DNA from 2 places in the Mycobacterium montefiorense genome. Region 2 is predicted to be linked to the other one. Evidence: riboswitches for the same ligand, from Rfam matches in the RefSeq annotation. Region 2 holds a riboswitch; the other holds the start of a gene.

Region 1 (5,025 bases), on a different contig from region 2:
CCGACGACTGATTGCGGTCTTACCCGAGACGGTCTCCACCTATGCTCGGTCTGCAACAGAGAGTGTCCTTGACCAAGGAGGTATCGGTCCGTGGCAGACGACGCTGTCGCCGGGATCCGCGCCGACGCCCTGCGCAATCGAGAGCACATCATTGAAGTTGCGCACGACGCCTTCGCCGCGTCGGGAACGACCTCGCTCAATGAGATCGCCAAACGAGCAGGCGTCGGTGCGGGAACGCTGTATCGCCATTTCCCCACCCGGGAAGCGTTGATCCTCGCGGTATACCGTCACGACGTCCAGCGACTTGTGGGTTCGGTGCCCAAGTTGCTGCAGGCTCACCCGCCGTTGGATGCGTTGCGTTTGTGGTTCCAGAAATTGGCAGATTACGTTCGCCTCAAACACGGTCTGGGCGACGCACTGCACAGTGCAGCGCTACAGGACGCGATCGACGAAACGTATACCCCGGTTGTCGCTGCAGTCGGCCAGCTGGTCGATGCCTGCATTACCGACGGGTCCCTTCGGCCGGACCTCGATCCCGCAGATGTTCTGCTGCTGATGGGTTTTCTGTGGCGGGTCGCAGACGGAGCAGAGGGAAAGCGGCAAGCCAAACGGATAATGGGCCTCGCAATCGAGGGACTGCGGAGCAGCTGACCGGGCCGCCGCGGGGGTTCTGACGCGTACGGTCGGGGTATGGCTCGAATCCTCGTCATCGGCGGCCACGGCAAGGTTGCGCTGCAGCTCGCCCGCATCCTGACCGAACGCGGCGACGAGGTCAGTTCGGTCTTCCGCAATCCCGACCATTCCGACGAGGTCGCCGCCACCGGCGCCAAACCGGTGGTGGCCGACATCGAGCAGCTCGATACGAATGCCCTGGCCGATCTGTTGACCGGGCACGACGCCGTCGTCTTCGCGGCCGGAGCGGGCGGCGGCGATCCGGCGCGAACGTATGCCGTCGACCGTGATGCCGCAATCCGGGTGATCGACGCCGCCGGGCAGGCGGGCATCAACCGGTTCGTGATGGTGTCGTACTTCGGCGCGGGGCCGGATCACGGCGTGCCGCAGGGCGATCCGTTCTTCGCCTACGCGGAGGCCAAGGCCGCCGCCGATGCCCACTTGCGGGCCAGCGAACTGGACTGGACGGTGTTGGGTCCCGGCAGGCTCACCCTGGAGCCGGCGACCGGTCGCATCGTCGCCGGCCAGGGCAAGGGCGAGGTATCCCGCGCCGATGTCGCGCTCGTGGTGGCTGCCGCCCTTGCCAACGATTCGACCCTGCGGCGGACCATCGAATTCAACAACGGGGACATCCCGATCGCAGTGGCGTTGGCGGGCTGACTAAACTACTCCTCGCAGCTGGTCTGCTTGCGCCGCACCCGCGGCGCCGGCATCGAACGAAGCAACGTGAGTAACGCTTCGTAAGAGGGAACCCGGTGAGAATCCGGGACTGTCCCGCAACGGTATGCAGGAACGACCGCCGTCAGAGTTTCTGGCAAGCACTGGTCTTACGACTGGGAAGCGACGGCCACTAGGAGCACCACCCGGTGCGCGCCTGCAAGTCCGGAGACCTGCCAGCTGTGCCGGGCGCGCCGCGCCCGGCGGCTCATCGCCTCGTGGAATGGGCGCTAGGCTGCAGCCGTTGCGATACGTGCACAGGGTGCGCACCGCTACCGGATCGGCTGCATGTCCGCCGGCGGTGACCTCCACGCCGATTGAAGGACGAATATCGTGACCCCTCAAGCATTCACAGCGACAGTTGTCGGCTCTCCGCGCATCGGCCCGAAACGGGAACTCAAACGCGCGACCGAGGGCTACTGGGCAGGACGCACCAGCCGAGCCGACCTCGAAAACATTGCCGCCACCTTGCGGCGCGACACCTGGAAGCGCCTGGCCGACGCGGGCCTGGACTCGGTGCCGGTGAACACCTTCTCCTACTACGACCAGATGCTCGACACCGCGGTCATGCTGGGCGCATTGCCGGCTCGCGCCGCGCAGGTTCCCGACGAGCTGGACCGCTACTTCGCCGCGGCGCGCGGCAACAAAGACGTCGCGCCGCTGGAAATGACCAAGTGGTTCGACACCAACTACCACTACATCGTTCCCGAGATCGAGCCTGCGACGAAGTTCTCGCTGAATCCGGACAAGGTGCTCTCCGAGCTCAAAGAGGCTCAAGGGCAGGGAATTCCAGCGCGTCCAGTCGTGATCGGCCCGGTCACCTTCCTGTTGCTGAGCAAGGGCGTCAACGGTGGCGGCGCGCCGATCGAGCGGCTGCAGGAGCTGCTACCGATTTACTCCGAGCTGCTGTCGCTGCTGGCCGACAACGGCGCGCAGTGGGTACAGATCGACGAGCCGGCTCTGGTCACCGACATCTCCCCCGATGCCCCCGCGCTGGCCAAAGCCGTGTACAACGCGCTGGGCAAGGTGAGCAACCGGCCCGCCATTTACGTCGCCACCTACTTCGGTGATCCCGGCGACTCATTGGGAGCGCTGGCCCGCACACCCGTCGAGGCGATCGGCGTCGACCTGGTTTACGGTGCCGACACCGCGATCGCCGCGGTGCCCGAGCTGGCCAACAAGACACTGGTGGCCGGTGTCGTCGATGGACGCAACATCTGGCGCACCGATTTGCAGGCGGCGCTGAGCAAGCTGGCGACGCTACTGGGTTCGGCGGCCAACGTCGCCGTCTCGACGTCGTGCTCGACGCTGCACGTGCCGTACTCGCTGGAACCGGAGACCGGCCTCGACGACGCGCTGCGCAGTTGGCTGGCGTTCGGTCAGGAGAAGGTCGCCGAGGTGGTGGCGCTGTCCCGAGCGCTGCATGAGGGCCGCGACGCGGTCGCCGAGGAGATCGAGGCCTCCAACGCCGCGGCGGCCTCCCGGAAGAAGGATCCGCGGCTGCACAATGACAAGCTCCGGGCTCGCATCGACTCGATCGTGACGTCCGGTACGCACCGCGGCGACGCCGCGCAGCGGCGCACCAGCCAGGAAGAGCGGCTGCACCTGCCGCCGCTGCCGACCACCACGATCGGCTCGTTCCCGCAGACCGTAGAGATCCGCAAGGCCCGCGCCGCGCTGGTCGCCGGTGAGATCGACGAGGCCGAATACGACCGCAGGATGAAGCAGGAGATCTCCGACGTCATCAAGCTGCAGGAAGGCCTCGGCATCGATGTGCTGGTGCACGGCGAGCCGGAGCGCAACGACATGGTGCAGTACTTCGCCGAGCAGCTGGACGGATTCTTCGCCACCAAGAACGGCTGGGTGCAGTCCTACGGCAGCCGCTGCGTGCGGCCGCCGGTCCTTTTCGGTGACGTGATCCGCGAGCAGCCGATGACGGTGGAATGGGCCAAGTACGCGCAGTCCCTGACCGAAAAGCCGGTCAAGGGCATGCTGACCGGCCCGGTCACGATCCTGGCCTGGTCGTTCGTCCGCGACGACCAGCCGTTGGCCGACACCGCCAACCAGGTGGCGCTGGACATCCGCGACGAGACGGTGGATCTGCAGTCCGCCGGCATCGCGGTGATCCAGGTCGACGAGCCCGCACTGCGCGAGCTGCTGCCACTGCGTCGCGCTGATCAGGACGAGTACCTGAGCTGGGCGGTCGGGTCGTTCCGGCTGGCCACTTCCGGCGTCGATGACTCGACCCAGATCCACACGCACCTGTGCTATTCGGAGTTCGGCGAGGTGATCGGAGCCATCGCGGACCTGGACGCCGATGTCACGTCGATCGAGGCGGCTCGCTCACACATGGAGGTGCTGGACGACCTGAACTCGGTCGGCTTCGCCAACAGTGTTGGCCCGGGCGTCTACGACATCCACTCGCCGCGGGTGCCGAGCACCGGCGAGATGGCCGAGTCGCTGCGGGCGGCGCTGCGGGCCGTTCCGGCGGAGCGGCTGTGGGTCAACCCCGACTGCGGGTTGAAGACGCGCAACACCGACGAGGTGAACGCCTCGCTGCAGAACATGGTTGCCGCCGCGCAGGAAGTCCGCGCGGGGGTCTAAGCGGTTTACTCCGCTTGCTCGGACAGCACCTGGACCGGCACATCGTCGGCCCAGGGCTGCCGGGTGACCATGTCCGAGACTTTGACGATGCCGCGCTCGAACTCGCCTGTCGCGGCGTCCACCAGCCGATAGGACTGGGTCTGGCGGTGGATCGGCTGAGCGTCGAGTAGCACGACCCGCACTTCGCCAGGCAGGAAGCCGCAGCGCTGCTGCATCGCGGCGATCAACTGCTCGTTGTGCATATGGCCGTCGCCGAAATTCCATCCGATCGCGGTGCTGCAGATCCGCTCCCCGTCGGTGATGACGTAGTCGTCCTCGTTGCCGTCGGCCATCGCGCGATGCGCGAGTGTGAACAGCGCGCGGCCGTGAGTGTTCATGGCGCGGAACGCATATCCGAGATACATCGGGATCTGGGCGCGCTCTTTGCCGTACACCTTCTCCAGCTGGGCAGCGGGCATGCTGGCGATCGAGACGATGTTGTGGTTGATCTTCTTATCCGCTGATCCCTTGATGCACCACAGCGTGGTGTCCCAATTGCCGGCGTAGTACCGCATGCCGGGCAGGAACGAGATCTTGCGCGGAAACAGGTTGCCCGCGATCACGATCCCGGCAATGAACGCGATGAAAATCCCCACCGGGACAGGGTTTTTCAGGTCGGCCAGCCCGGTGTGAGCGTGGCCGACAAACAGCGCGAACACGCCGAAGATCATGAACACGTTCCACTCCAGCGGCACCCCCATCGGGATGGCCGACAGGATGCCGAAGTGGAAGAGCACCATGATTGCCGCGGGAACCGCGGTCCACCAGCCGCCGTGCCCGACGAATAGCGCAATGGGCACACACATTTCGACGAAGGTGCTCACGTGGGCGAAGATCCGCGACAGCCGTCCGGGCCGCAGATCGTCGGGAAACTTCTCGAAGAACAGCCGCTTGATGAAGCGTGGCCGGAAGACCGGGTTGTTGGACATCATCGTCGACATCACGAACGGAAAGTGTTTGTTCAGCTTGGACGTCGCCGCGCCCATCCAGATC
Region 2 (5,025 bases):
CGATTCAACCTCGGCCAGGATATCGGCCGGGCTGCGGTCGACCTCCTTGCCGCGCAGCGACGGGACGATGCAGAACGTGCAGCTGTTGTTGCAGCCGACGGAGATGGAAACCCAGGCAGCGTAGGCGGATTCGCGAGCGCTCGGCAGCGACGACGGAAACTCCTGCAGCGCCTCGACGATTTCCACCTGGGCGACTTTGTTGTGCCGGGCCCGGTCCAGCAGCGTGGGCAGCGACCCGATGTTGTGCGTACCGAACACGACGTCGACCCATGGGGCCTTGCGTAACAAGGAGTCTCGGTCCTTTTGGGCCAGACAGCCACCCACGGCGATCTGCATGTCCGGGTTGTCGCGTTTGCGCGGGGCCAGGTGGCTGATGTTGCCGTACAGCTTGTTGTCGGCGTTTTCGCGCACCGCGCAGGTGTTGAAGACCACCACGTCCGCGTCGGCGCCCTCGGCGGCGCGGATGTAACCGGCCGCCTCGAGCAGGCCCGCGAGCCGCTCGGAGTCGTGGACGTTCATTTGGCAGCCATAAGTGCGAACTTGATAGGTGCGCGCCGACCCAGCCACGGCCCCGGAGAGGCTCGCGGCGTCTGGCGCCACTGTCGAAGTCACGGGGCCATGCTACGGCGACCGGGGCCGAGGGCATTAACCCGCAGCTAGACCCGGCGGCGTTCTCGTTCGGCGTTCAGCTCGGCGAGGACGACCTCGCAGGCCAGGTTCTGGCTATAGCCACGGCGCGCCAGCATCCCCACCAGCCGTCGAGTGATCCGCGCGTCGTCCCCGCTCAGCGTCTCCCGTCGTAGCTTGGCCTGTACCAGTTCTTCGGCCCGGCCTCGCTCTGCACCGGCGTCGATCCCGGCCAGCACCGTGGTGATGACCTCTTTGTCGACACCTTTGGTGTGCAGCTCGGCGGCCAAGGCGTGCTTGCTCTTTCCCACCCTGGCGTGCCGGGACTGCACCCACTGTTCGGCGAAGTCCCGGTCATTCACCAACCCGACAGCGGCCAGCCGATCGAGCACCCGGGCACTGACGTCGCCGGGGTATCCGCGTTTCGCGAGCTGGCCGGACAACTCGGCCCTGGTGCGCGCCCTCGCGGTGAGCAGGCGCAGGCACAACGCCCGCGCCTGCTCTTCGCGGGCAGGCTCAGAAATCGACGGGGGCGGGGAGGACGTCGTCATCGGTCACCACCGCACCGATGCCCATCTTTTCCTTGATCTTCTTCTCGATCTCGTTGGCGATATCGCCGTTCTCCATCAAGAAGTTGCGGACGTTCTCCTTACCCTGGCCGAGCTGTTCGCCCTCGTAGGTGAACCAGGAACCGGACTTGCGGACGAAGCCCTGGTCCACGCCCATGTCGATCAGCGAGCCTTCCCGGCTGATGCCCCGACCGTAGAGAATGTCGAACTCGGCCTGCTTGAACGGCGGTGCCACCTTGTTCTTGACCACCTTGACCCTGGTGCGGTTACCGACCGCGTCGGTGCCGTCCTTGAGCGTCTCGATCCGGCGCACATCCAGGCGCACCGATGCGTAGAACTTCAAGGCCTTTCCACCCGTGGTGGTTTCCGGACTGCCGAACATCACCCCGATCTTCTCGCGGAGCTGGTTGATGAAGATCGCCGTGGTTCCCGAATTATTCAGCGCGCCAGTCATTTTCCGCAACGCCTGACTCATCAGCCGGGCTTGCAGCCCGACGTGGCTGTCACCCATCTCGCCTTCCAGTTCCGCACGCGGCACCAGCGCGGCCACCGAGTCGATGACCAGGATGTCGAGTGCGCCGGAGCGGATCAGCATGTCGGCGATCTCAAGGGCCTGCTCACCGGTGTCGGGCTGGCTGACCAGCAGGGAATCGGTGTCGACGCCGAGCTTCTTGGCGTAGTCCGGGTCCAGGGCGTGCTCGGCGTCAATGAACGCCGCGACGCCGCCGGCGGCCTGAGCGTTGGCCACCGCGTGCAGGGCGACGGTGGTCTTACCCGAGGACTCCGGGCCGTAGATCTCCACGACCCGGCCGCGCGGCAGGCCGCCGATGCCCAAGGCCACGTCCAGCGCGATGGATCCAGTCGGAATGATCGAGATCGGTTGACGTGTCTCTTCGCCGAGACGCATCACCGAGCCTTTGCCGTAGCTCTTCTCGATCTGGGCCATCGCCAGCTCGAGAGCCTTCTCGCGGTCGGGGGCTTGCGCCATGGTGCCTCTCCTATAGTCGATGTGTTCGATGACCGGTTTCGGTCGGTTGGGCGAGACATTAGAGATGGCCACCGACAAGTCGACATCTCCGAACGATCACCACAGTAGCCGAACACCTGTTCGATTCAAGTTCGACACGCCGCGCGTGTGGCAACATCGGCTACCGAAAGGGCGTCGACGGGCCTGCAGGAAAAAGCTGAGGAAACCGGTGCGAATCCGGTGCGGTCCCGCCACTGTGATCGGGCGTCGCATTGCGACCCGAGAGCCAGATACTCACCGTCGGCGCTTCCTCACTAGACGCTGGGGCGGACCTCCCCAGAGAGGGTGGCGCGCACGCATGGATATCTCCTGCGAGCTTGCCCAAATATCTTCCTACAAAGGATTTTTCGCGCTCACGGTGGGCGGCACCGGAGCAGGGTGGCATCCGGTCCGACAGGACTACGCCGACGGCTTCACCGGTTTGATCGACACCACCGCGCAGCACTACCACACGACTGACCTACGGATCGGCGCCTCGCTGGTTCATCTCGGCCATGCCACCCGGCTGTGGTCACCGGTGCTGGCATGCGCTTTGGCCCACGACGTTGTTCCAGACCTCGACGACCTGCAACGTGCCGACGACGGGGCGCCGCTGCGCATGCCCGAACCCATCGGAACAGCGGTGCCGGAAATCTCCGCGGAGTTGTTGTACGGCGTTGTGGTGCAACAACATATGCAGCCGTTCGAGGCAGGTCTGCGGGTCAAGCTGGCGCCTGTCCTGCTGGCAGGCAATATCGCGTCCGCACTCGTCGGCGCGTCGCGGGCGCTGCTCGTGGCCCGGCCCGACCTGCGCGCACGGATTGTCGAGATCACCGGTTCCCTGCTGGACACCGGCGTGCTGTCCGGATCCGGTGCTATCAGCGGCTCGCATCTGGGCTTCAAGCGCAACAGCTGCTGCCTGTTCTATCGCCTCCCGGGGCGAGCAGTGTGCGGCGACTGCGTCTTTCGCCAGGCACCACGATCAAGCCGGAGATGAGTATGCGAAAAAGCTCACCACTGCTCGCGGGGCACATCGAAGTCGACGCACAACGCCCGCCAGACATCGCGAGGTTCGACGCCGTCTTCGATCGCCTGCGACGCGGTTCGGCCGTCAAAACCGGGCAGCACGTGGTCTACCAGCACCGAAGCGCCGTACGCGGTGCCGAACCGCAGCACCACCCGCTCGTTGAACTCCGTCAGCCGCACGCCAGCCAACATACCGATCGCAGTCATCCCGCGAGCGCCAGCGCTCGGTGGCATATCCGCACCGGGTCGGCGACGCGGTGGATGCCGGCCGCGGCCGTGCGTGCGGCCTCGCGGTAGCGGGGTGCCGACAACACTTCGCTGACCGCCTGGACCAACGCGTCGGCCGTCAACGGCCGGATCAGCCGCGCGCTCCCCTGGCGCATCACCCGATTGGCGATCTCCCACTGGTCGCCGCCGCCGGGCACCACCACCAGCGGCACCCCGGCCAGCAGCGTTTTGGCCACCATTCCATGGCCGCCGCCACAGATCACCACATCGGCATGCGCCAACAGCTCGTCCTGGCGTCCCAGCCCGACCACCGCCCACGACGGCACCGTCAGCTCCGGTCCGTCCAGCCGCGACACCAACAGACGCGATCCCGCCGGCAGCGTCTCGCCCGGCGTCAAGCACGCCAGCGCAACCTCGGCGAGACCCTCGGTGCCGATCAATGCGGTCGACGGCGCGACCACAACCACCGGCCCCGAGCCGGCCGGGACCTCGAGGATCTGATCGGTCGGCTCGAAGTGCAGCGGCCCGACCACGACGGCCTCGGCCGGCCAGTCCGGCCGGGAAACCTCCAGCGCGGGCAGTGTGGCGATCAGCCGCCGCAGCGGCCCCCGATCGCGCGCCGGCAACCCGATCTCGACGCGGGATCTCTCACGTTGCTGCTGGCCCGCGCGCACGGAACGCGCCGTCATCGCCCGCATCGCGGCATCACGCAGCCGGCCGCGAATGCCGGTCGCCGGGGCTAGCCCGCTGCCGATCGGCGGCAACCCCTTCGACGGCAGATACAGCGGATGCGGGTTCAGCTCGATCCACGGGATGTCCAGTAGCTCGGCGGCCATGCCGCCGCCGGCGGTGATCACGTCGGACACCACCAGGTCGGGTGCCAGGTCGCGCAGCGCCGGCACGTTGAGCACCGCCATCCGCGCCGCGCGCCGGTGGATTCGGGCCCCGGCGTCGAGGTCTTCATCGGTCGCCGCGAGCCCGTCGAGTGCGACAGCCGCGATGCCCACGTCGCGGGCGGCTTGGATCCATTCCTCGCCGGTGAACAGGGTGGCTTCGTCGCCCGCGTCCCGGAAACGCTGACACAGCGCGATCGCGGGAAACGCGTGCCCAGGATCCGGCCCGGCGACCACGGCGACTCGCACCGCCTTACCCTGCCACAGCGGCCGACCGGCACGCGCCCTACGCTGGCACCATGACCGAGCTGACCGGAACAGCCGTCGCGAACACGCGCACGGTCGAGACTTTTCTGAACGCCTTAATGGATGCGGACTACGAAACCGCGGATGCCTCATTGGACGACAACCTCGTCTACGAGAACGTCGGATTGCCGACCATCCACGGCCGTGCCCGGGCCATGAAGCTGTTCCGCCGAATGGACGGCCGCGCCGGATTCGAAGTCAAGATCCATCGCGTCGCCGCTGACGGCGCCGCCGTGCTCACCGAGCGCAGCGACGCGCTGACCCTGGGCCCGCTGCGCCTGCAGTTCTGGGTTTGCGGCGTGTTCGAGGTCCACAACGGGCGCATCACGCTGTGGCGGGACTACTTTGACTTCTTCGACATGAGCAAGGC

Evidence for each region. Region 2 has a riboswitch for cobalamin ahead of H7K34_RS16025 ((2Fe-2S)-binding protein). Riboswitches for the same ligand answer to the same signal wherever they lie in the genome.
Region 1: another riboswitch for cobalamin. It lies ahead of metE (5-methyltetrahydropteroyltriglutamate--homocysteine S-methyltransferase); the one in region 2 lies ahead of H7K34_RS16025 ((2Fe-2S)-binding protein).

The regions. Positions count from the first base shown of each region.
Region 1 is NZ_JACKVL010000007.1:161,214-166,238, reverse strand. It holds gene H7K34_RS05435 (TrpB-like pyridoxal phosphate-dependent enzyme) at 1-11, shown strand, start outside; gene H7K34_RS05430 (TetR/AcrR family transcriptional regulator) at 91-651, shown strand; gene H7K34_RS05425 (NAD(P)H-binding protein) at 691-1,332, shown strand; cobalamin riboswitch at 1,335-1,584, shown strand; gene metE (5-methyltetrahydropteroyltriglutamate--homocysteine S-methyltransferase) at 1,723-3,993, shown strand; gene H7K34_RS05415 (DUF3556 domain-containing protein) at 3,999-5,025, opposite strand, start outside.
Region 2 is NZ_JACKVL010000013.1:567,574-572,598, reverse strand. It holds gene miaB (tRNA (N6-isopentenyl adenosine(37)-C2)-methylthiotransferase MiaB) at 1-612, opposite strand, end outside; gene recX (recombination regulator RecX) at 657-1,178, opposite strand; gene recA (recombinase RecA) at 1,144-2,184, opposite strand; cobalamin riboswitch at 2,346-2,479, shown strand; gene H7K34_RS16025 ((2Fe-2S)-binding protein) at 2,522-3,199, shown strand; gene H7K34_RS16020 (DUF3046 domain-containing protein) at 3,214-3,408, opposite strand; gene H7K34_RS16015 (glycosyltransferase) at 3,432-4,598, opposite strand; gene H7K34_RS16010 (limonene-1,2-epoxide hydrolase) at 4,649-5,025, shown strand, end outside.